DNA from 3 places in the Kocuria sp. UBA5001 genome. Region 2 is predicted to be linked to each of the others. Evidence: riboswitches for the same ligand, from Rfam matches in the RefSeq annotation. Region 2 holds a riboswitch; each other region holds the start of a gene.
The links. Region 2 has a riboswitch for S-adenosylmethionine ahead of B3G12_RS10780 (hypothetical protein). Riboswitches for the same ligand answer to the same signal wherever they lie in the genome.
Positions count from the first base shown of each region.

Region 1: another riboswitch for S-adenosylmethionine. It lies ahead of B3G12_RS00300 (MetQ/NlpA family ABC transporter substrate-binding protein); the one in region 2 lies ahead of B3G12_RS10780 (hypothetical protein).
Region 3: another riboswitch for S-adenosylmethionine. It lies ahead of B3G12_RS10195 (acyl-CoA dehydrogenase family protein); the one in region 2 lies ahead of B3G12_RS10780 (hypothetical protein).

Region 1 is NZ_DGYR01000001.1:54,009-63,674, reverse strand. It holds gene B3G12_RS00310 (GlsB/YeaQ/YmgE family stress response membrane protein) at 72-335, shown strand; gene dxr (1-deoxy-D-xylulose-5-phosphate reductoisomerase) at 509-1,768, shown strand; SAM riboswitch class IV at 1,820-1,934, shown strand; gene B3G12_RS00300 (MetQ/NlpA family ABC transporter substrate-binding protein) at 2,029-2,913, shown strand; gene B3G12_RS00295 (methionine ABC transporter ATP-binding protein) at 2,910-3,965, shown strand; gene B3G12_RS00290 (methionine ABC transporter permease) at 3,965-4,621, shown strand; gene ispG (flavodoxin-dependent (E)-4-hydroxy-3-methylbut-2-enyl-diphosphate synthase) at 4,799-5,965, shown strand; gene B3G12_RS00280 (DUF4081 domain-containing GNAT family N-acetyltransferase) at 5,962-6,819, shown strand; gene B3G12_RS00275 (proline--tRNA ligase) at 6,992-8,812, shown strand; gene B3G12_RS00270 (sulfite exporter TauE/SafE family protein) at 8,836-9,642, shown strand.
Region 2 is NZ_DGYR01000018.1:2,193-11,858, reverse strand. It holds gene B3G12_RS10790 (amidase) at 1-60, shown strand, start outside; gene pgm (phosphoglucomutase (alpha-D-glucose-1,6-bisphosphate-dependent)) at 257-1,891, shown strand; SAM riboswitch class IV at 2,046-2,161, shown strand; gene B3G12_RS10780 (hypothetical protein) at 2,173-2,532, shown strand; gene B3G12_RS10775 (hypothetical protein) at 3,063-3,644, shown strand; gene B3G12_RS10770 (LTA synthase family protein) at 3,666-5,201, opposite strand; gene B3G12_RS10765 (metal-dependent transcriptional regulator) at 5,448-6,230, opposite strand; gene B3G12_RS10760 (3-hydroxyacyl-CoA dehydrogenase) at 6,611-7,465, opposite strand; gene B3G12_RS10755 (uracil-xanthine permease family protein) at 7,838-9,292, shown strand; gene B3G12_RS10750 (helix-turn-helix domain-containing protein) at 9,427-9,666, opposite strand, start outside.
Region 3 is NZ_DGYR01000016.1:12,136-21,801, forward strand. It holds gene B3G12_RS10180 (YbhB/YbcL family Raf kinase inhibitor-like protein) at 7-528, opposite strand; gene B3G12_RS10185 (carbohydrate kinase family protein) at 633-1,565, opposite strand; gene B3G12_RS10190 (glyceraldehyde-3-phosphate dehydrogenase) at 1,837-3,252, shown strand; gene B3G12_RS10195 (acyl-CoA dehydrogenase family protein) at 3,340-4,776, opposite strand; SAM riboswitch class I at 4,954-5,045, opposite strand; gene B3G12_RS10200 (M18 family aminopeptidase) at 5,109-6,488, opposite strand; gene B3G12_RS10205 (CPBP family intramembrane glutamic endopeptidase) at 6,478-7,818, opposite strand; gene B3G12_RS10210 (glutamine amidotransferase) at 7,844-8,578, opposite strand; partial or broken gene B3G12_RS10215 (sugar phosphate nucleotidyltransferase) at 8,585-8,878, shown strand; gene B3G12_RS10220 (IclR family transcriptional regulator) at 8,982-9,666, opposite strand, start outside.

The DNA.
Region 1 (9,666 bases), on a different contig from region 2:
TGATGGTGGTTCCCTGAACACGATCACAGCGGACACCCGCCTGTGTGACAAACGTAACTAGAGGTGGAGACATGGGCATTTTCAGCTGGATCATCCTCGGTCTGATCGCGGGCGCTCTCGCCAAGCTGATCCTTCCGGGCAAGCAGGGTGGCGGGATCATCGTCACCATCATCCTCGGCATCGTGGGCGCGTTCCTCGGTGGCTGGATCGGGTCCATCATTCCCGGTCTGCACGCCGGTATCGACGAAATCAGCTTCGGCACCATCATCACGTCCGTGATCGGCGCGATCATCGTGCTGCTGATCTACGGCTTCGTGGCCGGCCGTCGCCGCTGAGTCCACAGCGGTCGCACTGACCCAGCGAACAAGGGCGTCACCTCCGGGTGGCGCCCTTGTTCCGTACCCGGGTCCGTATCCGTGCCCCAGGCCGTGTCCGCACCCGGGCGGGTCCGCGTGCGTGCCAGGGGCCGAGCACGCGGGATACTGGGGGCATGACTGAGACCCGCGCCATGACCCCCGACCTCGACGCCGCCACCAGGGATGCCCCCCGCCGCCTGGTGATCCTGGGGTCCACGGGCTCCATCGGCACGCAGGCCCTGGACGTCGTCGCGGAGGCCGCCGGGCTGCGCAGGCCGGGGGAGGGTGTAGGTCACTCGCCGTTCGAAGTCGTCGCCCTCGCTGCAGGCAGGTCCAACCTGGATCTGCTGGCCCGCCAGGCCGTCGCCTTCCGGGTGCGGGCCGTGGGTACGAGCGGTTCCGCGGACGACGCCGCCCGCCTGCGCGAGGCGCTCACGGCCGCCGCCCGCGCGTCGTCGTCGCCCGTGCCCGAGATCCTGCACGGCTCGGACGCCGCGGAGCGGATCGCGGCGTGGGAGGGCGCGGACCTCGTGCTCAACGGGATCACCGGCAGCATCGGACTCGCTCCCACGCTCGCCGCCCTCGGGGCGGGTCGGCGGGTGGCGCTGGCCAACAAGGAGTCGCTGATCGCCGGCGGCCCGCTCGTGAAACGCGCAGCCGCGGCCACAGGACTCGAGGACGCCCTGATCCCGGTGGACTCGGAACACTCCGCGATCGCCCAGGCGCTGCGCTCCGGCACGGCCGCGGAGGTGGACCGCCTGGTGCTGACGGCCTCCGGCGGTCCGTTCCGCGGGATGACGCGCGCGCAGCTGGCGGAGGTGACCCCCGAGCAGGCGCTGCGCCACCCCACGTGGGACATGGGCGTGATGGTGACCACCAACTCCGCGACCATGGTGAACAAGGCCCTGGAGGTGCTGGAGGCGAGCCTGCTCTTTGACGTGCCGCTGGAGCGGATCGACGTCACCGTCCACCCGCAGTCCGTGGTGCACTCCATGGTCCAGTTCGTGGACGGCTCCACCCTCGCGCAGGTCTCGCCGCCGGACATGCGCCTTCCCATCGCGCTCGGCCTCGGCTGGCCCCACCGTGTGCCGGGCGCGGCCGCCGCGTGCGACTGGACGCGGGCGGCCGAGTGGACCTTCGAGCCGCTGGACCCGGTGGCGTTCCCCGCCGTGGAGCTCATGAAGAGCGCGGGAACCACCGGCGGCACGGCACCGGCGGTGTTCAACGCGGCCAACGAGCAGGCCGTCCACGCCTTCCACCGCTCGCAGCTGGGTTTCACGGAGATCGTGGACGTGGTCGAGTGGGTGCTGGGGGAGCACGACGTCGTCGCGCAGCCGGGTCTCGAGGACGTCCTGGCCGCCGAGCAGTGGGCCCGCCGTGTCGCGGACGAGCGCATTGCGGGGCGCCGTTGAGGTCCCGGGGCGTCACGGTTCGTCACACGTCGCGTGCTACGATTCTGTGCGGATGACGAGATCCGGCGCGTAGCTCTGGCTGGCCGGACGGCAACCCTCTCCCGTAGCGGGGTGCCCCAGATGACCATCCGGCCGCGATTCGATGCGATCACGGCAAGTGCGGTTTTTCTCTGAAATGGCACATGCCTGATCTGCACCCTCCGTCCAGTGCGGGACCGTTTGCGCGGCGCAACCACTCCCGACCCTGGAAAGGCACGATCATGCGAACCAAGCGTCTGATTCCCCTCGTTCTGGCCACCACCCTGGGCCTCACCCTGACCGCGTGCGGTGGCGGGTCCGACAACACGGACCCGGCCGCGGACGGCAAGATCACCATCGGCATCGTGGGGGCCACGCCGGTGCAGGACGCCCTCAAGGAAGTGGCCGCCGAGAACGACGTCACCGTGGAGTTCGTGGACTTCAGCGACTACAGCCAGCCGAACCCCGCGCTGAAGAGCGGCGACATCGACATGAACTGGTTCCAGCACATCGCGTACCTCGCGGACTACAACAACAACTCCGGGGACACCATCACCCCGGTGGGCTCCACCTCCATCTTCCCGCTGGGGCTGTACTCCAAGACGCTGAAGTCCGTTGACGACTTCAAGCAGGGGGACGAGATCGCGGTTCCCAACGACTCGATCAACCTCTCCCGCTCGCTGAACCTGCTCAAGCAGCAGGGTCTGGTGAGCTTCACGAAGGACACGATCGCCCCCACCGAGCAGGACGTGGATACGGACAAGTCCAAGATCAAGGTGCGCCCGGTCTCTGCGGAGCAGACCGTGCTCTCGATGGACTCCGTGGCCGCCTCCGTGGTGAACAACGACTTCCTCGACCGTGCCAATCTCGAGCCCAAGTCCGCGCTGGCCCAGGACGACCCCACGGCGGACAGCGCCAAGGTGTACGACAACATCTTCGCGTCCACCGAGGCCAACGCGGACGACGAGACCCTGAAGAAGGTCGCCGGGTTCTACTACGACGACAAGGTCCAGGAGGCCGAGAAGAAGGAGACCAAGGGCACCGCGGTCCCCACCAAGGTGGACCAGCAGGAGCTCAAGGACCTCCTCACGCGCTACTCCCAGGACCTGAAGGACCAGACCAAGTGAGTGCAGCCCCCGCCGCCGGGGACACCCTGGTCAGCTTCCGCGACGTCAGCAAGGTCTTCACCACCGGGCCCAAGCGACGCCCCCGTGAGGTCACCGCCGTGGACGGTGTGACCCTGGACGTCAAGCGCGGGGAGATCTTCGCCGTGATCGGCTACTCGGGCGCGGGAAAGTCCACCCTGGTGCGGCTGATCAACGGTTTGGAGACCACCACGTCCGGCACCCTGGAGGTCGGTGGCCAGCAGGTCAGCGGCCGGTCGGAGACCCAGCTCGCCTCCGTGCGCCACAACATCGGGATGATCTTCCAGCAGTTCAACCTGTTCACCTCGCGCACCGTGGCCGGGAACATCGAGTACCCGCTGCGCCGGGCGGGGTGGAAGCCCGAGGAGCGCCGGGCACGTGTCACGGAGCTGCTCGAGTTCGTGGGGCTCACCGAGCGGGCCCGCAACTACCCGGAGCAGCTCTCGGGCGGGCAGAAGCAGCGCGTGGGCATTGCCCGGGCGCTCGCGTCCAACCCCGAGCTGCTGCTCGCGGACGAGTCCACCTCCGCGCTGGACCCCGAGACCACGCAGGAGGTTCTCGCGCTGCTGCGCCGGGTGAACCGCGAACTGGGGATCACCGTGGTGCTCATCACCCACGAGATGGACGTGGTGCGTGCCATCGCAGACCGCGTGGCCGTGATGGACAGCGGTCGCGTGGTCGAGGTGGGGACCACCGCAGACGTCTTCGCGCACCCGCAGGCCGAGACCACCCGCAAGTTCGTGGGCTCCGTGATGCACACGGTGCCCAACGCCGCGGAGGTCGAGAAGCTGCGCCGCGAGCACCCGGGACGGCTGGTCATGGTGGATGTGCGCGACCAGAACCGGATCGGCGAGGTGCTCTCGGACGCAGCACGCACGGACGTGCGCTTCAACATCGCCTTCGGAGGGATCTCCATCCTGCAGTCCAGGTCCTTCGGGACGCTCACGCTGTCCCTCACGGGCCCGCCGGACGCCGTCGAACGGACCGTCGATGCCCTCCGGGCGGTCACCAAGGTTGAGGAGGTGGCTGAGTGATGGAGTGGTCCACACTGGCACCGCAGCTGCTGAGCGCCACGGGGCTCACGCTCTACATGGTCACCGTGACCCTCGTGCTGGCCGGGTTCATCGGCCTGGCCGTGGGCATGGGGCTCTACGTGACCCGGCGAGGAAGCATCATGGAGAACGGGGCGGTCTTCACCGTCCTGAACCTCCTGGTGAACTTCGTGCGCCCGATCCCGTTCATCATCCTGCTGGCCGCCCTCGGCAAGCTCACGGAGAGCGTGGTGGGGACCCGGCTGGGCCCCAACGCCGCGATCTTCGCCATGACCATCGGGGCCACCTTCGCGGTGGCGCGGATCGTGGAGCAGAACCTCATGACGGTGGATCCCGGCGTGATCGAGGCGGCCCGCTCCATGGGCGTCTCGCGCTGGAAGATCATCACCACGGTGATCCTGCCCGAGGCACTGGGCCCGCTGGTCCTGGGCTACACGTTCCTGGTCATCGGCATCACGGACATGTCCGCGATGGCGGGCGCGATCGGCGCCGGCGGCCTGGGTGACTTCGCCCTGCGCCTGGGCTACCAGCGCTTCAACGACCAGGTGACGTGGGCCGCGGTGATCGTGATCATCATCCTGGTCCAGCTGGTGCAGTTCTTCGGCAACTGGCTCGCGCGCAGGATCATGCGCCGCTGAGGCGCCCCCGCGAGTTCCCGACGCCGCCCCGGCAGCCTGTGCGCTGCCGGGGCGTCGTGGTGTTCGGCGGGTCACGCGCGGCTGCCGCGTGTCGGACGAGTGGGGCACAATGGGGGAAGTCTTTCCCACGGGGCGCGTGTCGCGGGCCCCGCACGCCAAATTCCCTGGAGGAAATTCGTGACCTCGGTCAACCTCGGCATGCCGGCGGCACCCCAGCCGGTCCTCTCACCCAGGCGCCCGACCCGCCAGATCCGCGTGGGCTCGGTGGGTGTCGGCTCGCAGAGCCCCATCAGCGTCCAGTCGATGACCACCACTCCCACGACGAACATCAACGCCACGCTGCAGCAGATCGCGGAGCTCAACGCCGCGGGCTGCGACATCGTGCGCGTGGCGTGCCCGTCCCAGGACGACGCGGACGCCCTGCCGATCATCGCCATGAAGTCCCCGATCCCGGTGATCGCGGACATCCACTTCCAGCCGAAGTACGTCTACGCGGCCATCGACGCCGGGTGCGCGGGAGTTCGCGTGAACCCGGGCAACATCCGCAAGTTCGACGACCAGATCGAGGGCATCTCCCGCGCCGCGGAGGCGGCGGGGGTCTCCATCCGCATCGGCGTCAACGCCGGTTCCCTGGACAAGCGGCTGCTGCAGAAGTACGGCAAGGCCACCCCGGAGGCGCTCATGGAGTCCGCCGTGTGGGAGGCCTCGCTGTTCGAGCAGCACGACTTCCACGACTTCAAGATCTCCGTGAAGCACAACGACCCCGTGACCATGGTCCGCGCCTACCAGCTGCTGGCCGAGCGGGGGGACTGGCCCCTGCACCTCGGCGTGACCGAGGCCGGGCCGGCGCTGCAGGGAACGGTGAAGTCCGCCACCGCGTTCGGCATCCTGCTCTCCCAGGGCATCGGTGACACCATCCGCGTCTCCCTCTCCGCGCCGCCGGTGGAGGAGGTCAAGGTGGGCAACCAGATCCTGCAGTCCCTGGGGCTGCGCCCCCGCAAGCTGGAGATCGTCTCCTGCCCCTCGTGCGGGCGCGCCCAGGTGGACGTCTACAAGCTCGCCGAAGAGGTCAACGAGGGTCTCGCCCACCTCACGGTGCCGCTGCGCGTGGCCGTGATGGGCTGCGTCGTCAACGGACCGGGGGAGGCCCGTGAGGCGGACCTCGGCGTGGCCTCCGGCAACGGCAAGGGCCAGATCTTCGTCCGCGGCGAGGTCATCAAGACCGTTCCCGAGGACCAGATCGTGGAGACCTTGCTCGCCCAGGCCAACGAGATGGCCGAGGAGATGGGCGTGGACGAGAACGGCCAGCCCGTCGAGGGTGCCCCGGTCGTGACCGCCGGGTGATCCGACGCCGCGACCCGAGGCTGCTCCCGCCCGCCGCCGTGGGCCGGGGGGAGCTGGACCGGCTGCTCGACGAGCACGCCGTGTCCTCGGTGTTCGTGGCCGCCCACGTGGAGCGCATCCGTGACGGCGGCAGTGCGACGCCGCCCGTCTACGGCGTGCGGGGCCCGGACGGCCGGCTCGAGGGGGCGTGCTGGGTGGGCACGAACGTCGTCCCGATCGCCCTCGACGAGCGGGGAACGGACCTCGTCGCGGACCTCCTGCTGCGCGGCGGGCCCCGCTTCGCCTCCGTCTTCGGCCCGGCCGAGCCCGTGCTGGGGCTGTGGGACCGGGTGCGGGAGAACTGGCCCGCACCGTTCGACGTCCGCGCCCACCAGCCCCTGCTCGTGATGGAGCGGGACCCCGCCCCGGCTCTGCTCGGTGGCACGGCCTCGCGCGTGTGCTGGGCGGGACCCGAGGAGTTCGACCGGGTGCTTCCCGCCGCCGTGGCGATGTTCACCGAGGAGGTGGGCTACTCGCCGCTGACCAGCGGGGCCGAGGGCTACCGACGACGCGTGCGCTCGCTGCTCGCGGAGGGTCGCACCGCGGTGCTGTGCGACGAGGACGGCACCGTGGTGTTCAAGGCGGACGTCGGCTCCCGGCACGGGCGCGTCTGCCAGATCCAGGGCGTGTGGATCCACCCCCGGTACCGCGGCCGCGGTCTGGCCGTGCCGTGCATGGCGGCCACCGTGGCCCTCGCCCGTGTCCGCACCCCGGTGGTGAGCCTCTACGTGAACTCCTTCAACGCCCCGGCCCTGGCCACCTACCGCCACGTGGGCTTCGAGCAGACCGGGGAGTTCGCAACCGTCCTGCTGTGAGGGACGGTCCTGCTGCCAGTGGCGCCGCCCGGCGAGCGGTGCCGTGCTGCGAGCGGCGTCGTGCCGCATGCGACGCCGTGCCGCCGTGAGCATCCCCGGGGCACAGCGATAGACTCCCAGGAGACATCCATTGCCCAGATCGGCCCGTTCCCCGGGCGGTTAGGACCTTTTCGTGCCGCTTCGCCTGAGCTCCCTTTTCCTGCGCACCCTGCGCGAAGACCCCGTGGACGCGGACGTCGACAGCCACAAGCTGCTCGTGCGTGCGGGCTACATCCGCCGCGCGGCGCCCGGGATCTACACGTGGCTGCCCCTCGGACTCGCGGTGCTGCGCCGTGTGGAGGGAATCGTGCGCGAGGAGATGAACGCGATCGGCGCGCAGGAGGTGCACTTCCCGGCGCTGCTGCCGCGTGAGCCCTACGAGACCACCAACCGGTGGACCGAGTACGGCGAGAACCTCTTCCGGCTGCAGGACCGCAAGGGCGCGGACTACCTGCTCGCGCCCACGCACGAGGAGATGTTCACCCTGCTGGTCAAGGACATGTACTCGTCCTACAAGGACCTGCCCGTGTCCCTCTACCAGATCCAGACGAAGTACCGGGACGAGGCCCGCCCCCGCGCCGGGCTGCTGCGCGGGCGCGAGTTCATCATGAAGGACTCCTACTCCTTCGACGTCGACGACGCCGGGCTGGACGAGTCCTACGCCAAGCACCGCGCCGCGTACGTGCGGATCTTCGAGCGGCTGGGTCTGCCGGTGGTGGCGGTCGCCGCGACCTCCGGTGCCATGGGCGGCTCCCGCTCCGAGGAGTTCATGCACCCCTCACTGGTGGGGGAGGACACGTTCGTGCGCACCGCGGGCGGCTTCGCGGCGAACGTCGAGGCCGTGACCACCGTGGCACCGGAGCCGCTCGACTACTCGCAGGCCCCGGCCGCGCAGGTGCACCGCACGCCGTCGAGCCCCACGATCGACACGCTCGTGGAGCGCTCCAACGAGCTGCACCCCCGCGAGGGCGAGCCCTGGACCGCCGCGGACACCCTGAAGAACGTGGTGCTGTCGGTGACGCTGCCGGACGGCACGAAGCAGCTCGTGGCCGTGGGCGTCCCCGGGGACCGGGAGATCGACCTCAAGCGCGTGGAGGCCGGCATCGGCACCGCCCTGGGACAGGGCGGTGAGCTCGAGGTGGCCGCCGCGAGCGAGGAGCAGCTGCGGGCCGTCCCCCAGCTCGTGAAGGGCTACATCGGTCCGGGGCTGAGCACGGACGAGCCCCTGCTGGGCGAGAAGTCCGCCACCGGCATCCCGTTCTTCGTGGACCCCCGCGTGGTTCCCGGAACCTCCTGGATCACGGGCGCGAACCTGGCGGAGAGCCACGTGTACGGGCTCGTGGCGGAGCGCGACTTCACGTGGGACGGCACGCTGGAAGCCTGCGCGGTGCGCGAGGGCGACGCCGCCCCGGACGGCTCCGGACCGCTGGAGATCGCGCGCGGTATCGAGATGGGCCACGTCTTCCAGCTCGGCCGCAAGTACGCGGAGTCCCTGGGGCTGAAGGTCCTCGACAGCAACGGCAAGCTCGTGACCGTGACCATGGGCTCGTACGGCATCGGCGTGACCCGCGCGCTCGCGGCCATCGCGGAGCACTACCACGACGACAAGGGCCTGGTGTGGCCCCGCAACATCAGCCCCGCCGACGTCCACGTGGTGGCCACGGGCAAGGGCGCGGAGATCCTGGAGGCCGCAGAGGAAATCGTTGCGGAGCTGGAGTCCGCCGGGATCACGGTCGTGTTCGACGACCGTCCCAAGGTCTCCCCGGGCGTGAAGTTCCGGGATGCAGAGCTGCTGGGCGTGCCCACCGTGCTCGTGGTGGGTCGCGGTCTGCAGGACGGTATGCTGGAGCTCAAGGACCGCGGCACCGGCACCAGCCGCGACATCGCACGCGACGACGTGGTCGGAGAGATCACTGCCGAGGTCCGGGGCGACGCCCCGGGCGTCGGTCGCTGAGTCCGCTCGGAACGGGCGGGGTGGTGGATCTCTCCTTCCTCGAGGGCTCGGGACTGGACACCGCGACCCCCGGTCTCCTGCTGCTGCTCGTGCTCACCGGCCTCGCCGCGGGGTTCATCGACGCCGTGGTGGGTGGCGGTGGACTCCTGCAGCTGCCTGTGACGCTGATGATCCCTGGGCTCACCCCGGTGCAGGCACTGGCCACGAACAAGATGGGGTCGGTCTTCGGAACGGCCACCTCGGCGGTGACGTTCAACCGCCGCGTCCGTCCGGACCTGCGCACGGCCCTGCCCATGGCGGCGGCGGCCTTCGTGGCCGCGGGGGCGGGCGCGGCCGTGGCGGCGGCGCTGCCCGCGGGGGTGTTCAAGCCGATCATCGTGCTGGCGCTCGTCGCGGTCCTGGCCTTCACCGTGGCGAAGCCGTCGATGGGCCGGCTCACCGAGCTGCGGCACGCCGGCGCCCGGCACTACGGTCTGGCAGTCCTGCTCGGTGCCGTGATCGGCTTCTACGACGGCGTCATGGGACCGGGCACCGGGTCCTTCCTCATCATCGGACTCGTCTCGCTGCTCGGCTACAGCTTCCTGGAGGCCAGTGCCAAGGCGAAGATCGCGAACCTGGCCACGAACCTCGGTGCACTCGTGGTCTTTGGCGCGCACGGCTCGATCCTGTGGGGACTGGGCCTGGTGCTGGGACTGAGCAACATGGCCGGCGGATACATCGGCGCGCGCACGGCGGTGGCCCGGGGCAACTCGTTCATCCGCGTGGTGTTCTTCGCTGTGGTCTCGGTGCTGATCGTGAAGCTCGGCTGGGACGTGCTCACCGGCCGCTGAGCCGGGTTACCGCCCGGCGGACGG
Region 2 (9,666 bases):
CTCGCGCTCGTCGCCCAGCTGGACCCGGCGACGACGCCGCGCGCGCACCTCGTCGCCTGACCCGCCGTCTCGCCGCGCCCCCTCCCCCGGACCGCAGCGCCCAATTCCGCGGGACGGCCACGTGCCGCCGTCGAGTCCCCGTGACCGTGACGAAGGCATCCCCCCCGCGCGGCGTCGCCATCCCTGGCAGGATCCGGCACGCACGGAACTGGATGTGCCGCCTGACGGGACGCGGATTCGGGACTAGGTTGGTGACATGACCAACCGTGCGGGCACCGTCGCCCAACCCAGTGACCTCGTGGACATCGACCAGCTCCTGGCCGCGTACTTCGACCGCGTACCGGACGCGGACGATCCTGACCAGCGCGTGGTGTTCGGCACCTCCGGGCACCGCGGGTCCTCACTGAAGACCTCGTTCAACGAGAACCACATTGCGGCGATCACCCAGGCGATCGTGGAGTACCGCACGGCGCAGGGCATCACCGGCCCCCTGTTCATGGGCAAGGACACGCACGCGCTGTCCGGACCCGCGCAGGACACCGCGCTGCAGGTGCTCGCGGCCAACGGCGTGCGCACCCTGCTGGACTCCCGGGACGGCTTCACGCCCACCCCGGCGCTGTCCCACGCAATCCTCACGTACAACGCCTCCGAGCCCGAGGACCGCGCGGATGGCATCGTGATCACCCCGTCCCACAACCCGCCCACGGACGGCGGCTTCAAGTACAACCCCCCGCACGGCGGTCCCGCGGACACGGACGCCACCGAGTGGATCGCGAACCGCGCCAACGACCTCATCGCGGCGGGCCTCGATGGCGTGGAGCGGGTGCCCCTGGAGGAGGCCGCCGCCGCGGAGACCACCGGGACCTTCGACTTCCTGGACAGCTACGTGGCCGCGCTGCCGCAGATCATCGACCTCGACGCCATCCGGAAGTCCGGGCTGCACATCGGCGCGGACCCCATGGGTTCCGCCTCGGTCGCGTACTGGGAGGAGATCGGCCGGCGCTTCGGGCTGAACCTCGACGTCGTGAACCCCACCGTGGACCCGCAGTGGGCGTTCATGACCCTGGACTGGGACGAGAAGATCCGCATGGACTGCTCCTCCCCGTTCGCCATGGCATCCCTGATCGGCAACAGGGACCGCTACGACATCGCCACGGGCAACGACGCCGACAGCGACCGCCACGGCATCGTCACCCCGGACGCCGGGCTCATGAACCCCAACCACTACCTCGCCGTGGCCATCGACTACCTCTACCGCAACCGCGAGGGCTGGCGGGAGGACGCCGGGGTGGGCAAGACCCTGGTCTCCTCCTCCATCATCGACCGCGTGGCCGAGTCCCTGGGGCGGCGCCTGGACGAGGTGCCCGTGGGCTTCAAGTGGTTTGTCCCCGGTCTGCTGGACGGCTCCGTCGGCTTCGGCGGCGAGGAGTCCGCCGGTGCGTCCTTCCTGCGGCTGGACGGCTCCGCGTGGACCACGGACAAGGACGGCATCATCATGGCCCTGCTCGCTGCGGAGATCACCGCGCGCACCGGCAAGACGCCTTCTCAGCGCTACCGCGAGCTCACCGAGCAGTTCGGCGACCCCGTCTACCAGCGCATTGACGCCCCGGCGAACCGCGAGCAGAAGGCCGCGCTCAAGAAGCTGTCCCCCGAGCAGGTCACCGCGGACACCCTGGCCGGTGAGCGCATCACCGCCAAGCTCACAGAGGCACCCGGCAACGGCGCGGCGATCGGCGGACTGAAGGTCACCACGGAGAACGCCTGGTTCGCGGCCCGCCCCTCCGGCACGGAGGACGTCTACAAGATCTACGCGGAGTCCTTCAAGGGCGAGGAGCACCTGAAGCAGGTCCAGCAGGAGGCGAAGGCGCTGGTGGACTCGGTGATCGGCTGAGTGCCGCGGTGCGGGCACGTCCCGCGCTGGCAGGCTGTCCAGGGGCCGCTGAGCGGTACGGGGTGCTCCCTCCCGTGCCACTCGGCGGCCCCTCTTTGTCGTCGGACAGCACCGACGCTTGTGCCTGTCTGAGCACTGTGCTGTGATGTCCCCGGATCAAGAAGCCCGACCATCAGCCCTCCGGCTGGTCGGCTGGCAACCGGTTGTTCGCACCCGGTGCCCCCGGAGGAAGATCCGCCGCCCGGCACCCGCCGCGCGGAAGACTGCGAAAGGTCACCATCATGAGCGTCTCCGTTCACACCCCCGAACACCCGTGCATCCACCCGGAGGACGGTTCCGCCTGCCGGAGCTACCACCCGGGGCACAACGCACACTACATCCAGGCCCGCCTGGCTTCCGAGAACCGGGACCGGTGGGTCCGGGTGGAGCTGGACCCCCCGCACGGGAACACGGTGCAGGCCACGTTCCCGGACGGCGAGACCCGCACGTGGTGGTGCCACGACCCCGCCCTGCTGGAACGGTTCCACACGCTGCAGCGCGGGGCTGCGGCCTCGTTCGACCCCGGGACGTCGCTCGCCAGTGTGCAGAGCACGCCGGGTCGGCGCGCCCTGCTGCACCCGGCGGTGGTCCGGGAGCAGTGATCTCCCGGCCGTGAGACGGGGAGGACACTGCTGGCCCGGCTGATTCCGTGCCGGTTCCTCCCCACGGCTGGACGGCCGGTGGTGCGCGCCGCAGGCGCGACCCACCGGCCGTTCCGCTCAGCTCACCCCGACGGTGCGTCCCTCGGATGCGGCCGGGCGTCCGCCGTCCCAGCTGGCAGTCCTCCTGGGGAGGGGCAGTGCGGAGACACGATTCTCTGGCGTGCGGCGGAGGAAACGCCGCCATCGCACGGGAACACGCCGCACGGGTGATGTTGCGGGTCGGTGAGGTTGGCTATCTGAGGAGGATCGACCTCCGCGGCCCCAGGTCGCTCCCTTGCAGGGGGGCAGACGCTCAAGGATGAGCACCCCGCATGAGGCACGCCCACGCCCAACCGGACCCCTGACAGGCCTCGGCCCGTCCAGCGTGCTGCAGGCCGAGCCCTGGCAGCACTTCCTGACCGGTCTCTCGCGACGCGCTCAGACCCTTGACTGCGCCGGGTGGCACGCCCTCGTCGTCGAGGAGCGCTCCCGTGCCGGGGTGGTCTGGTACACCCCGTACGGGCCCGGCCCTGGCGCACCCCGAGCTTCTGCCCGACGCGGTGCGCGAACTGCGCTCGGCGGCGCGAGAGCACTCGGTGGCGTGGTTGCGGGTGGAGCCACAGGTGCCGTCCCCGGTGGGCACGGCCTTCGCGGCCGCCGTGCAGCGGCAGAACGCCACGACACCCGCGATCGCCGCGGGTCTGCACCGGCTCGAAGCACGGCCGGCCCCGCGGGACATCCAGCCCGCGTACACGCGGTGGGTGGATCTCACTCGCGAGCCGGAGCAGACCCTGGCCGCCATGACACGCACCAGCCGCAATCTGTGGCGGCGGCATGGGGACAAGGTCATCGCCCTGGCCTCGGACTCCCGTCCGGACGCCGCCGAGGCGGTGATCGAGCTGCAGCACCGCACCATCGGGCGCAAGGGGTTCACGGCCCAGAGCGCAGACTACCTCCGCACCGCCGCCCGCCGCGCCCGGGACGAGGCGGGCTCGGCGCGCACGCGCGCCCGGGAGGCAGCGGGCCGCATCCGTGCCGGGCTGACCGGCGGGACGCAGGCGGGTGGGAAGTAGCCACCCGGAGGGGTCAGGGGGTCATCCCACCGGGTTCTCGGGGTCCCATGCCCGCGAGTAGAAGTCCGCGGAGCGCGAGTCCAGCAGCTGCTGGTACTCCTCCGGGTCCATCGCCTGCGCCGAGCCCTGGGGAGGCTCCTGCCGCCGGACGGACGTGCCGAGGCCCGCGGCGCCGTCGTGCACCGAGAGTCCCGCCGCCTCCAGAAGAGTGGGGTACATGCTGAGCTGGTCCGCCCCGGCCCGCAGGGGCTGCCCGGCGGTCTCGCCCGGGATCCACACGCGGTTGAACACGGTGCGGTTGGGGTGGTGGTCCAGCTGATCGTGGAAGGCGTCCCCCGCGCTCATGTGCTTGAGGTGGTCGCCCATGATCACCACGGAGGTGTCCTCCAGGTAGCCCTGGGTCTTCATGTGCTCCACGAACCCGGCCACCTGGGTCATGGAGCACGCGAACACGGAGGTCACCTGGTTCTGGGTGTCCACGTCGCACGAGTTGTAGACGTGGACGGGTTCGTGGGTGTCCAGGGTCAGCATGGACAGGTTGAACGGCTGGCCCGTGCGCTCGGACTCGGCGTGCAGGCGGTCCACCTCGTCCTTGGCGTGGGCCATGAGCCGCTCGTCACTCAGGCCCCAGTCGCTGCGGAAGTTCTCCGCGGACTCGCCCGCCGCACGCCAGTCCTCCAGACCCTTGTCCTCGGTGTAGCCGTGGCTTCGCAGGAACGTGTCCTTGCCCGCGAAGGAGGAGTTGGCCCCGCCCAGGAACGTGTTCGTGTACCCGTGGTTCTGCAGCACGTCCCCCAGGCAGGTCACGCCACCCAGATACTGTTCCTGCCCGGCGCCGATGTCGGCGGAGCCTGCGTCACCCGACTCCTTGAGCGGGATCCCGCACTGCGTGGAGACGATCCCGGCCATGGTCCAGCCACCGCCCTCGTACTGCTGGAAGTCCTCGGCGCTGCGCCACCCGTCCTCGGGCCGGGTGACCTCCTCGAGCGGAGCGAAGGCGTTCTTCTCGAACAGCTGGTCGTCCGCGAGCGTGGCCTCCCCGGACTCCAGGTAGATGACCACCAGGTTGCGCTTGTCCGCGTCACTCGTGATGGTGGGCTGGACGTACGTGGAGCCGATGTCGTGAGGGGACTTCACGGCCTTGACGTACTGGGGCAGGTCCACCGCGGACGCGAAGCTCGTGCTCCCGGCCACGAACACCGCCGCCACGGTCACGGCGGAGGCCGAGCGCACGACGCCGCGGGACGACCGGGTGCCCTGCGCGCGTCGTGCTCTGCGGACCCACGCCCGACGCGCGAAGGCGATGCCCACGGTGACCAGGAGGGGAAGTACCCCGATGACCAGCACGGAGATCCACACCACGGACCCGCCGCCACCGTCTGCCTGCACGGACATCAGGTTCATGCGCATCTGCCCCACCGAGATCTGGCCCCAGTAGTGCCGGATGATCCCGCCCGCCGCGAGCAGGGTCAGTCCCAGCCAGATCAGGCCGTAGCAGAGCCCGCGACCCGTCCAGCGGCCCACTCGCCTGCCCACGCGCAGAAAACCCTCGGACATGTCTGGACCTCGTGTTCCTGGATCATCCGGTGCCAACCCGCACCGCCGCGGCCCGGGCATGGTGTGCCGTCGCGTTCGAGTTCGTGTTTTTTCAAGGGTAGGACATGTTCCGGTCACCTGCTGTTCACCTTGTGGGCCCGCGGCGGCGCCGGACACGGCAGAGAACCCTGCTGCCCGGGGAGGCATCGACCGGTCCAGCGCGAGGCTGATGCTGTCCGCAGCCGGCCCGGCGAGCGGCCGTCCCGTTCAGCCCGCGTGGGTGAGGGCCTGCACCCAGACGGCCTCCGCCATGAGGATGCCGAGTTCCAGGGCGTCACCCCAGATCACGTCCGCGCCCTGGGTACCGGGAGAGGTCTGCGTCTGCCGATCGGCTGGCGAGCCGTCCCCGAGAAGGCCACCTTCCGGCGTCGTGCCCCCACCGGCCACCCGCACCTGCACCGTGGCGCTGCGGGCCGGGCCCGGGAGCACCCGCAGCACCGCGCCCGGCTGGATCCCCGCCTCGGCGAGCACCCGCAGGGTCTCGGGGCTCTCGTCCGAGACGCGCGTGACCCGCACGGGCTCCGGGTGGGTGACGTCCGCGAGCGGAACGGCCGGGGCGGGGGTGACCACCCCGTCCCGTGAGGGGATCGCATCCCCGTGCGGGTCCTCGGACGGGTGGCCGAGCTTGGCGTCCACACGGTCAATGAATCGGTCGGTGACGGCATGCTCGAGGACCTCGGCCTCGTCGTGGATCTCGTCCCACGCGTAGCCCAGCTCGGTGGCCAGGAACATCTCCAGGATGCGGTGGCGGCGCACCATGTGCACGGCCACGTCCCGCCCCTGCTCGGTGAGCTCGACGACCCCGTACGCGGGCCGGGTCACCAGGCCCTGTGCGGTGAGCTTCTTCAGCGCCTCCGAGACGGTGGAGGCCGCCAGGCCCATGCGCGCGGCCAGCGACGTGGTGGTCACCCGCTCCGGCTCCCACTCGCCCAGCCGCCAGATGGTCTTCAGGTAGTCCTGGGTGGCCGGGCTCAGCTCTGCGGGGTGCACGGGTTCAGGCTAGCGGCCCGCCGGGGACGTCCCCAAGGGTGCGCCCCGCGGCGTTCGCGCCGGGGACGGCAGACGGGGGCGGCGCCGCTCGGGCCGTTCCCGGGACCGCGCCCGGGCTCCCGTCCGAAGTCGCTTCGGGTGCCGCGACACCCGGCGACGCCGCGCCGTCGGCTGCGCGCGAGGGGTCACCCTGCGGCGTCGTCAGGCCGTGCGACGGGGACGCGCCCGCCTGCAGGGCCGCTGCGGCGGAATGAGTCCCGCAGGAGACGTGCCATAACGGAGCGAACACAGAAAATGGCGCTCAGATCTGCCTGTGCTCCGTTATTGCCCGGCGTGGGCCGCGGCCGCGTGCGGCTCCGCGCCGGGGCTCGGCCGGGGCATCACTCGTACGTGTAGAACCCCTGCCCGGAGCTGCGCCCCATGTGACCCTGGTCGATGAACTCCCGCTTCACGCGTTCCGCAACCCGCTGGGACTCCTCGGTCCCCGCATTCATGTTGATCTGGTAATAGGTCTCCATGCCCACGTGGTCCAGGATCTGGAAGGGGCCCAGGGGAGAACCGGTGGCGGTGCGCCAGGTCTTGTCGATGTCCTCGGCCTGTGCGATGTCGTTGACCCACAAGTGCGATGCCGCCGTGAGGAACGGGACCAGCAGGGTGTTGAGGATGTAGCCGGCCTGCTCCTTCTGGATGTGGATCGGCACCATCCCGATCTCCTCCGCGAACTGCAGGACGGCCTGCACTGCCGCGGGGTCCGTGCCGGCGTGGCCCATGACCTCGCCGGTGTTGTTGCGCCACACCTCGTTGGCGAAGTGCAGCGCCAGGAACCGCTCCGGGTGGCCCGTGGCCTCCGCGATGTCGCTGGGCAGCAGCGTGGACGAGTTGGTGCACAGGACGGTCTTCTCCGGCGCGGCCGCACCGATCTGGGACCACACCTTCTTCTTGAGCTCGAGGTTCTCGGGCACCGCCTCGATCACGATGTCCGCGTCCTGCAGGGCCGCCTCGAGATCCGTGGTGCCGCTCAACCGGGCCTTGGCCGCCTCCAGTTGCTCGGGGGTGGCCGCCATGTCCCGCGTGTACAGCAGGGACAGCTTCTCCCACTTGCCGGGCAGCGCCCCGACGATCTCCTCGCTGATGTCGTACACGGTCACGGTCTTGCCGAAGTACGCCGCCTGGAACGCGATCTGGGACCCGAGCACTCCGGATCCGATGACGGTGAGGTTCTGCAGCTCAGCCATGATGGGTTCTCCCACTTCCTCGTGAGTCTCCCCGCAGGAGGCGGTCTCCCGCGAGTCCAGGGACCACGGGCGTGGCCCTCGTCACCAACCTTACTCGCCCGTAGGTTTCCCGCCAGGGGGCGCCGACGCCGCACGGCCACCTCCCGCACGCCTCTTCCGTTTCCTGCGGGGCACCGCAGCTTGACGAGCCCTGCGCCGCGCTCACCGTCCCGGCACCAGTCCGGTGCGGCGGGGTGCACGCGGCTGCCCGGCACCCCGCCGCACCGGGCCGGCAGAACGCGCCGGGCGCCGCCGCAGACAGACCGGTAGCGACCAGTACCGAATAGAATTCCGTGGGCGGCAGGTCCGGGCCGCCGTCGACAAGGAGCCCCCATGAGTTCGTCTGTGCCCCCGCCCCAGCCACCTCAACCCCAGCCCAGCGAGTCGCATGAGCCGCCGCAGACAAAGCTCGGCTCCGCACGGGACAAGACGGATGCGCCTGCTCGGCGCGGGGGCATCGTCGACCGCCTGGGCCTGAACTGGCGCCTGCACGGGGACGGCAGGCACGTGGCACCCGGAGACGTGGTGACCCCGCGGGAGCGGCTGGCGTGGCCGCGGACCATCTCGATCGGTGCGCAGCACGTGGTGGCGATGTTCGGTGCCACGTTCCTGGTGCCGCTGCTCACGGGCTTCCCGCCGGCCACCACGCTGTTCTTCTCGGGCATCGGCACGGTGCTGTTCCTCGTCATCACGGCGGGGCGGGTGCCCAGCTACCTGGGGTCCTCGTTCGCGTTCATCGCCCCGATCACCGCGTCCGTGAACCAGTACGGCCCGGGCGGCGCGCTCGGCGGCGTGATCATGGCCGGTGCCGCGCTGTTCCTGATCGGGCTGCTCGTGCAGATCGCGGGCACCGGGTGGCTGCAGAAGCTCATGCCGCCGGCGGTCACGGGCACCATCGTGGCGCTCATCGGCTTCAACCTGGCACCGTCCGCCAAGGAGAACTTCACCGCCGCGCCCGTCACCGCGCTGGTGACACTCGGTTCGATCATCCTCATCTCCGTGCTGTTCCGCGGCCTGCTGGGCCGCCTGTCCATCCTCCTGGGCGTGGCGATTGGCTACGTCACCGCCGTGATCCGCGGTGAGGTGGACTTCACCTCGATCCGCGCCGCGTGGGACGCGCAGGGGCTCTTCGGCCTCCCCCACTTCCAGTCGCCGGAGTTCCACCTCAACCTCGCGGGGTTGTTCATCCCGGTGATCCTGGTGCTGGTCGCGGAGAACATCGGGCACGTGAAGTCCGTGGCGCTGATGACCGGTGACGACCTCGATCCGTACACCGGCCGCGCCATCATGTCGGACGGCCTGGCCACCATGATCGCGGGCTCCGGCGGCGGTTCCGGCACCACCACGTACGCGGAGAACATCGGCGTCATGGCCGCCACCCGGGTCTACTCGACCGCCGCGTACTGGGTGGCCGCCCTCGTGGCGATCCTGCTCAGTGTCACTCCCGTGTTCGGCGCGGCGGTCGCGACAGTCCCCCAGGGCGTGCTGGGCGGCGCGGCCACCGTGCTCTACGGCATGATCGGCATGCTGGGCGTACGGATCTGGGTGCAGAACCGCGTGGACTTCTCCAACCCGGTCAACCTCACCACAGCAGCGATCGCGATGATCGTGGGCATCGGCGACTACACCTGGTCCTTCGCCGGGCTCGACTTCGCGGGCATCGCCCTGGGCACCGCCGCGGCCCTGGTGGTCTACCACCTCATGGCGGGCATCGCCCGGGCACGCGGTTCCGTGGGCTCGGACCCGCTCACCCCGGACACCTCGCAGAGCCCGTCACCCCTGGGCTGAGGCACGGCCCCTCCCGACGGCCACGCCGCCCAGCCACGATGCCGGGGAAGCACGTGACGTCCCCTCCCTGGTAGGAGAAGACCGGTGGCTAGCTGGACTGACCGGACACGTCGATTGAGGCTAGGTGCGTATCGTCACGGCCTGATCGTGCGCACGCGGTAGTCCGTAAGGGTCAGTCCAAGAAGGGTGCGCGCTTCACGACTCAGGTGTGCCTGATCGACGAAGCCGTAGCGGACTGCGACATCGGCCAGCGCTTCATCCGGATTGCCACGGATCCATTCGGTCGCCTCTTGGAGGCGGCGCCGGCGGATCATGGTGTAGGGCGACAGGCCCACGTATTTCGTGGTGAGGCGGTTGACCGTCCGGGTCGAGAT
Region 3 (9,666 bases), on a different contig from region 2:
GCGCGCTCAGGCCACTTCGTAGACGGGCGTGAGGAACGCCCGCCCGATAGCGTGCGTGAAGAGGTTGAAGTTCACCACGGCGGGGCTCGAGGTCTCGTCAACTTCCAGCTCGGCAACGTCCGCCGCGGTCACGCAGATGATGTAGCGGTGCGGGCCGTGGCCCTCGGGCGGGGCTGCACCCAGGTACTCGTCCGTGCCGCCGTCGTTGCGCTGCGTCACGGCGCCCTTCGGGGGATTCGACGCCGCCCCGGTCGCCAGTTCTGTCACGTCCGCAGGGATGTTGGACAGGCACCAGTGCCAGAACCCGCTGGGGGTGGGGGCGTCCGGGTCTAACATCGTGACCACGTAGGACTTCGTGCCCTCCGGGGCGCCGCTCCAGGACAGCTGCGGGGAGATGTCCTCTCCACCGGCGCCCATGACCCCGGAAACCTGGGGCATGGCGAACGTGGCGCCCTCGGTCACGTCCGTGGACGTCACGGTGAACTCGGGGAGCTCAGGCAGGTCGGCGTAGGGGTGGCGGTCGTACATGACGGTGTTCCTCTCGTCGTGCGGATCGGGCTTCTGATGACCGGGCGGGGCGGAGCCCAGCGGTGTGGGGCCCGCACACGGTGCGCTCTGGTGGGCCTGGCGGGTCAGGAGGTGACGGGCAGGTCCTCGCGCGTGGGCAGGTCCGCGCCGGCCCGGGAGACAGTGACCCCGGCGGCGGCCGCCGCGTAGAGCAGCAGCCCGGTGACCTCGTCGGCACCCAGCTCCTCCAGGGACGTGACCGCGGAGGCACCCAGGATCTCGCGGTCCGCGAGCGCGGAGAGCAGCGCCGCCATGAAGGAGTCCCCTGCACCCACGGTGTCCGCGACGGTGACGTGCGCGGCCGGGACGGACACGCCGTCGCGCCCGGTGCCGCGGCTCACGGCCCACGGGCCCTGGGCGCCGCGGGTGACCACCACGAGACGGGGCCCGGCCTTGAGCCAGGCGCGCGCGGTCTCCTCGATGCTGCGGTGCGGGTAGAGCCACAGCAGGTCCTCGTCCGAGGCCTTGACCACGTGTGACAGCGCAACGATGCGCTCCGCCCGGGCACGCGCGTCGGAGGAGTCAGGGATGATCGTGGGGCGGCAGTTGGGGTCGTAGGAGACCAGAGCGGTGCGCTGCGCACGCTCCACGGCCTCGCCCACGACGGTGGCGCCGGGTTCGAGCATCGCGCCGATCGAGCCCACGTGCAGCAGCGAGGTGCCGTCCAGCAGCTCGTCGATCCGCGCGGTGTCCACGTCCAGGGACCAGTCCAGCTGGAAGTCGTAGGTGGCCGCACCGTGCTCGTCCAGGTTCGCCTGGGCCACGGAGGTGGGGCGGGCGTCCGCTTCGAACGGCAGCGCCACACCGTTGCTGCGCAGGTGCTCCACCACCTGGTGGCCGTAGTCGTCCTGCCCGTAGCGGCCCAGGAACTGGACCTCCTGGCCCAGCCGGGCGAGTCCCACGGCCACGTTCATGGGGCTTCCGCCCACGTGTGCGCGGGGTTCTGCGCCGCTGCGGGACACCACGTCCACGAGGGCCTCGCCGATCACCGTCAACATGGCACCACGGTAGCAAAGGGGGTGCGCGTGACCCGGCTGCGGAGGACCGCACACACCGGCACGACATGTGCGGGGCGTACGTCCACGACGTCGCGCTCGGGCGGCGGCGTCATCCTGCGGCACAGATCGGGGCCGCCCCCGCGGACCCGTAAACTGGGCGGCGACGAGCAGCGCCGCTCACGAGGCGCGCCACCCCGCCAGTCCGCGCACTGTCGCGCGACTCCAAGACGGCCCGGACGACGACGTCCCGGGCCGAGGAAGAAGGTTGCTCATGAGCGCCACCTGGTCCGAACGAGAAGCCCTCGCCGAGCAGCTGGTCCCCCTGGTGGGGCAGCTCCACCGCAACAACAAGGTCGTCACCACCGTGTTCGGGCGCTCCCTGGTGCACAAGTCCGTCACGGACATCATCAAGGTCCACCGCTTCGCGCGCCGCATCCTGGGCGAGGAGCTGCCCCTGGACAGGACGGTGGAGATAGTCGTGGCCCTGGGCGGCCTGGACCTGGGCGCCTGCAACGTGGACGTCGCCAAGCTGTACCAGGGCTTCACGGACTCCGGTGCCACGGACCTGGCCGCTCACCTGCGCGAGGCGCTCGCCCCCGCCGTGGGCCAGCACGGCAGCAACGACGCCGAGACCCGGGACGTGGTGCTCTACGGCTTCGGCCGCATCGGCCGGCTGCTCGCGCGCATTCTGCTCAACCGCAACGACGGCACGGGCCTGAACCTGCGCGCCGTCGTGGTGCGCCAGAAGCCCGGAAACGACCTCGTCAAGCGCGCCTCGCTGCTGCGCCGCGACTCGGTGCACGGCTCCTTCGACGGCACCATCACGGTGGACGAGGAGAACAACGTGATCACTGCCAACGGCGTGCCGATCCAGTTCATCTACGCGAACTCCCCCTCGGAGATCGACTACACCGAGTACGGCATCCACGACGCCCTGGTGGTCGACAACACGGGCGTGTGGCGTGACGAGGAGGGCCTTTCCCAGCACCTGCAGGCCAAGGGCGTGGGCAAGGTGCTGCTCACCGCCCCCGGCAAGGGCGACATGAAGAACATCGTGTGCGGCGTCAACGACAAGGACATCTCCCCGGAGGACACCATCCTCTCCGCGGCGTCCTGCACCACGAACGCGATCACCCCGGTCATCAAGGTGCTCAACGACGAGTACGGGATCGTCCAGGGACACGTGGAGACCGTGCACTCCTACACGAACGACCAGAACCTGATCGACAACTGGCACAAGGGCGACCGCCGCGGCCGCTCCGCCGCCATGAACATGGTGATCACCGAGACCGGCGCCGCGAAGGCCGTGGCCAAGGCCCTGCCCGTGATGCAGGGCAAGCTCACGGGCAACGCGATCCGCGTTCCCACCCCGGATGTGTCCATGGCCATCCTGAACCTCCAGCTGGAGAACGCCCCGGCGGACAAGGACCAGGTCAACGCGTTCCTCAAGGACATGTCCCTGAACTCGCCCCTGCGCAAGCAGATCGACTACGTGGACTCCCCGGACGTCGTGTCCACGGACCTCGTGGGCTCCCGCCGCGCCGGCGTGGTGGACGGTCTCGCGACCATCGTGAACAACAGCTCCGTGGTCCTCTACGTCTGGTACGACAACGAGTTCGGCTACTCGTGCCAGGTGGTGCGCGTGATGGCCCGCATGGCGGACATCTCCATGCTGCAGCTGCCCTAGCAGGCCTCCCGGGGCGCTGCCCCGGCACAACGGCGCCCGGTGACCTCCCCCCGCGGAGGGCCACCGGGCGTCGTCGTCGGTGGCGTGTCAGGAGGTCGCGGAGCCGCGGACCTCACCGATCGCGTTGACCCCGAACATGGGCGTGCCGTTGACGCGGTGGTCCCCGACGATGCGCGCCTTGTAGATCACCGGGTTGTGCGTGGCGACGGTGCGGGCGTTGCGCCAGAACCGGTCCAGCGCCTTGGAGCAGGACACCGCCGAGGCACCCAGGACGTCGAAGATTCCGTCCGTGACGTCCTTGACCAGCCCGGGAACCACCACGTGCGCCTGGGCCACGGCGAGCTCGCACGCGTTCGTCAGCTCCTCGGGATCGGTGATTCGGGGCTCCTGGCCGAGCACCCCCACGGCGGCGTCGACCTCGCGCGCGGCCTGCAGCACGATCGCCCGCGCGGCGGCCGCCTGGGCACTGAGCTCGCCCACGCGCTGCAGCACCTGGGGGTCCTCACGGGTCACCGCGCCGTTGCCCGTGTTGAAGCCGCGGGTCCTGGCACGCACCAGGTCCACGGCGGCGGTCGCGGCGGCCCCCGCGATGCCCGCCTCCACCGAGAGCAGCACCAGCTGGAAGACCGCGGTCTCCTGCGTGCTGCGCCCGTCCCTGTTCCGCACATTCTCCGCAGGCACCACGACGCCGCGGAAGTGGGTGGTGCCCGTGCCGGTGAGCTGCTGGCCGAAGCCGTCCCAGTCGTCCACCATCTCCACGCCCTCCCAGTCGCTGCCCACGAGCGCGTGGGATCGGGCCTGCTGGCCGGGGATCTGCGCGGTGACCTGGATCCAGTCCGAGAAGATCGACCCGGTCGAGTAGTACTTGGTGCCGTTGAGCTCCCAGCTGCCGCCCTGCTCCGATCGGGCCAGGCTCGTGGCGGCGGTCCCCAGCGCGGCGCCGGAGCGTTCGGTGGCGGCGTTGCCCACGGTCTCGCCCGCGGCAATGCGCGGGAACCATACGTCCGCCTCGCCCGCACCCAGGCTCGCGAGGAAGCCCAGGTGGGAACGGTAGACGTGGGCCACGCTGGAGTCCGCGGCGGCGAGCTCCACGAGCAGCTCCACCGTCTGCGCAAGCGTGGCGCCGTAGCCGCCCCGGGCCACCGGCAGGGTCAGCGCCCCGAACCGCAGCGCGTTGAGCCACCCGAAGCACTCGAACGGCAACTCGTGGTCCTGCTCGCGGGCCACCGCGCGCGCGGCGATCCGCGCGAACACGGGGCGGAAGACCTGCAGCAGCTCCTGCGTGGGGATCTCGCCCGCGGGCGGGAACCCCGTGGCGCGGTCGCTGTCCGCGGAGCCGCCGGGAACGCCGCCCGCGAATGCCCCGGGGACGACGCCGCCGGAGCGGGTGCTTCCCGTGCCGAAGGCCCCGGCGGCGGCGGCCTCCCGCAGCGCGGTGGCTGCGGCGACCTCCTGCGCCACCTCCCGTACTGCGCTCTCGCGGGCCCGGGTGCGGGGGGATTCGGTGGTCTGGGTGGTGCTCATGCGCTGACGGCTCCCTGCGTCGGATCCGCGCCGCGCGCCGTGCCCCTCGGCCGGGACGCGCCCGGGACCGTGCGGCGGCGCGGGCCTCCCCCGGGCGACGTCCGCGCACGCGGGGCGCGGACGTCGCCCACCGCGGGAGAGGCGACGGTCACCGAACCGGTCAGCGGAGCATGGCACTGTCCATCGGCCGTGGTGGGAGCACCGGCCCGTGACACGGGCGGTTGCTGCGGCGTCGACGAGCCACGTCTCTCGGCCGCTCTGGATGGCGTTACGTGCTCAATCCATCACGCGGGCCGCGAGGGTGTCAACGCGCGTGTCCTCCCGTGACCGGCTCAGCCCCGCCAGAAGCTCGCAACCGCCACGTTCAGCGCCAACAGGTCCCCGGTGTGGACGAGCTCGCGAGCCGAGTGCATCGACAGCAGCCCCACGCCCACGTCCAGCGTGCGCATCCCCAGCCGGGTGGCCGTGATGGGTCCGATGGTCGAACCGCACGGGATGTCGTTGTTCGCCACGAACTCCTGGTAGTCGATCCCGGCGTCCTCGCAGATCCCGGCCCACAGCGCGGCACCCACGGCGTCCGTGGTGTAGCGCTGCTTCGCATTGATCTTCAGCAGGGGCCCGCGACCAGGTTCAGGCGTGTTGACCGGATCGTGGTGGCCTTCGTAGTTGGGGTGCACCAGGTGCCCGGCGTCCGAGGAGAGGCACACGGAGCCCGCGATCTCCCGCAGGTGCTCCTCCCGCGACTGCCCGCGGGCGGCCGCGATGCGTTCCAGGACGTCCTCGAGGAACGGTCCGCCCGCGCCCGAACGGGTCTCGGAGCCCACCTCCTCGTGGTCGAACGCTGCCAGGATGCTCACGTGCGGGGCGGCCTCGAGCTCCTCCACGTGCTCGGTCATGGCACGCAGTCCCGCGTACACCGAGGTCAGGTTGTCGAGCCGCCCGCTCGCGAGCAGGTTGGACTGCGCTCCGATGAGCTCGGGAGCCTGGGTGTCCGCCACGGTGATGTCGTAGCCCAGAATGTCCTCGGGCGCCACAGTCCCAAACGCCTGGTCACCGGCCGACGACGACGCGTGCGTGGCCTGCGCGAGCACCGCCAGCACGTCCGCGTCCTGCGCGTCCCCCACGCCCCACACGGGCTGGGTGTGGCGCTGCTTGTCGAGGGTGAGGGCCTCGTTGGCGCTGCGGTCCAGATGGATGGCCAGCTGCGGGATCCGGGCAACGGGCCCGGTGGCGCTCAGCACCTCGCGGGGCCCGTTCTCCCCTCGTACCACGAGACGCCCGGCAAAGCGCAGGTCCCGGTCCAGCCATGAGTTCAGCAGCGCGCCGCCGTAGACCTCCACCCCGGCCTGGTACCAGCGGTGGGAGACGGTGGTGGGGCGGGGCTTGAGCTTGAAGCCCGGCGAGTCGGTGTGGGCGCCCAGCACGCGGTAGCCCGCGCCGGCCGCGGCACGGGACGGCAGCACCCAGGCGATCAGGGCGCCATCGCGCACCGCGTAGTAGCGGCCCCCCGAGCCTTCCGGCCAGGCCTCGGCCTCCGAGAGGCGCGTGAACCCGGCGCCCTCCAGCGCGGCGGCGGCCGTGGCGACGGCGTGGAACGGGCTGGGCGAGGCGGTGACGTACTCCCCCAGACCACGCGCGAAGGCGGTCTCCGGGGCGGAGCCCGTCGCGGCGTCGGCGGCGGACGGGGAGCTCACGGGCGATCTATTCGTCATGGACCCCAGTGTAGGAGGGGCTCTCCGGGCGGCCCCGGTCCGCCGGGGGCGCCAGCTGCGGCTGCCCCTGCGAGGTGCGCGTGTCCAGCACGCCCACGTAGCGCCCCTCGGCGTCGCGGACCGAGTAGGGGCCGTACTGCGGCGGCAGCGTCATGTAGGTCTGGGTGATGGGGTTGAGCACGTAGGCGGCCATGCCCGAGGAGTCCGCGGCGATCGCCGCGGGGCGGGCGTGCAGGTCGGGCATGCGCGGCGGTGCCGGCGGCGGAGGGAGGATCACGGTGCGCGTCACGGCCAGCGCCGGGCGACGGCGCACGAGCCAGAACACGATCGCCAGGTACGCGCCGTTGAGGATGACCTCGAAGACCACGTCCGAGGGGCTGCCGGAGGTCTCGTTCATGTCCGCGAGACCGACCATGCCCATGGCGGTGACCACCATGTTGTTCACCGTGTGCAGTGCGATCCCGGCCTCCAGGCCGCCCGTGCGCCACGTGACGACGCCCATGGTCACGGCCATGATGCCCACGGAGACCTGACCCCACACGTCGTAGGTGTGGCCGAGCACGAACAGCGGCACCGGAAGGAGGATGGCCCAGGCCGGGTGCTTGAGCCAGCGGCCGATGGTCTGCGCCAGATAGCCGCGGAAGACCAGCTCCTCGGCGGTGCACTGCAGGGGCACCACCACGAGCCACAGCACCACGAGCCACCCGAAGCCCGGTGCCAGTTCGAGCTGCGGGACGCCGCCGCCGGTGGTCATGTCCAGACCGATCCCCACGGCGTTGACCACCACGTACACGGCCGCCGCGGCCCCGAGGCACGTGAGCAGCCACCTCCAGCGGATGCGTCCGGCCACGGAGAAGACCAGGCCCAGCGGGCGGGGGCCGAGCACCAGGCGTGCCAGCAGCACGCTGGGCAGCATCAGCGCCACGGAGCCGAAGAGCAGCAGGAACACTGCCGGGTCCATCTGGTCCATCGCCAGGATGTCCTCGGACAGGGATTCCGGGAGGGTGAACGCGATGACGATCCCGAACAGGATGCTCAGCACCAGGTAGATGCCCACCCCTATGACACCCTCCACGAGGGGCATCCACCAGCGGTGGTTGCGGTCCGCGAGCGCGAGCCGGTGGTAGAAGAACGTGCGGGTGGTGCCCGCGCTGATGGGACCAGGGGCTGAGACCGGGCCGGGGACGTGGCGGCCGTCGGACGGCCGCGCCAGGCCTTGCACGCCCGGGTTCTGCACGCCGGGAACTCGCACGCCGGGGTCCCTGCGGCGGGGCTGCTCACCCTGCTGCGGGGGTGTCGGGCGGGACCACGGGGCACTCGGCTGACTCATGCGTCCACGGTAACGGGTCTGCGGGTCAGCGCTGGTAGCGCTCCACGAAGGCGCGCAGGATCCGGGGCGCCTGGTTCACCACGGGTCCGTTGACCACGCGATCGATCACGGCCTGGGTGTCCTGGGGACGGAAGTAGCCAAGGTCCTTGTACGCCATGATGCGGCTGACGAGTCCCTCGGGGTCCAGCTCCGGGTGGAACTGCGTGGCGTAGAGGTTGTTCCTGATCCGGTACATCTGCACCCTGCACACGGAGCCCGTGGCGAGCAGCACAGCATTGGACGGCATCACCCGTGTGCCCTCCTTGTGGCCCACGTACGCGCTGAACTCGTGCGGCAGCCCGGCGAGCAGCGGGTCCTTCTTCCCCTCCTCGGTGAGGGTCACGGTGACGGGTCCTACGTCCTCGTGGCACGCGTGGTCCACGATGGCGCCCTGGTGGATGCCGAGGGTTCCCACGCCGTAGCACGCTCCGAGGAAGGGGAAGTCGCGGGCCACCACCTCGTCCAGCAGGGAGCTGATCCAGGTCTCCGCGGTGCGCTGCGCCTTGGACTTCTCCTCCGGCGGGTCCGACGAGTTGAACGGCGAGCCGCCCACGATGATCCCGCTGTACTCGTCCAGGTCCAGCGCGGGCCACTGCCCGGACTCCAGCCGGATGCGGGTGAGCTGGGATTCCTCGAGCCCCCCGAAGCGGGCCACGGCACGGTATTCCTCGTCCGCAATGGTGTCGTCGGCGCGCGTGGCCAGGAGCACGAAGGGTTTCATGCCCTCATGCTAGCCACCGCGCGGCAGCGCCGGGGACGACGCCACCCGGGCACCCGCCTGCACCCCGTGACCGAGGGTGCGGGCAAGCAGCTGGCCCCCTTCTACGACACGCCGATGGTCTATCACCCGCTGTCCACGCTGCTGCTGGCCGGGGTGCGGGAGATCCTGGTGATCACCACCCCGCACGACGCCGAGCGGCTCGAGGACGGGCCACGGTTCGGCATGTGGACCACGTACGCGCAGCATCCGCGTCCGGACGGTCTCGCGCGGGCGTTGCTCCTGGGCACGGAGCACATCGGCGGCTACCGCGCCGTCGATTTTGCCTGCACTCCCTCGCCGCTGACACCTCACCGCGCGCACGTGCGCGGTCACGACGGCGGCACCACCGCGTCCCGTGGGGCGCTCAGCGCGCGGAGGCGAACTGCGCCGAGAGCCGCTGGGCGGCGTCGCGCAGGAGGGGAACGGCACGCTCGCCGAACCCCCAGTCCACCCGCGTGGTGGGACCCGAGACCGAGATGGCCGTGGGCGTGGGGGCGTTGGGCAGGACCATGGAGAAGCAGCGCACGCCGATCTCCTGCTCCTCGTCGTCCACGGCGTAGCCGCGCTCCCGGATCACCTCGAGGTCCGCGAGCAGGGACTCCACGGTGCCGTGGCTCTTCACGGTGGGGGTGGGCATGCCCATGGACGTCACGATGCTCAGAACCTGCTGCTCCGGCAGGGCTGCCAGGATCGCCTTGCCCACCCCGGTGTCGTGCATGTGGGCCCGGCGGCCCACCTCCGTGAACATCCGCATGGAGTGGGAGGACTGTGCCTGACCCACGTAGATGACCATCTGCCCGTCCAGCATCGCCATGTTCGCGGACTCCCCCAGCTCGTCCACGAGCCCCTGCAGCACGGGCTGCGCGTAGGTGCCGAGCTGCAGCCCGGCCGCGTTGCCCAGCCGGATGAGCCCCGGGCCGAGCGCGTAGCTGCGGTTGGGAAGCTGGCGCACGTAGCCCAACGGGATGAGCGTGCGCAGCAGTCGGTGGATGGTGGGCAGCGGCAGTTCGGCCCGGGAGGCGAGCTCGCTGAGCGAGGACTCTCCGCCG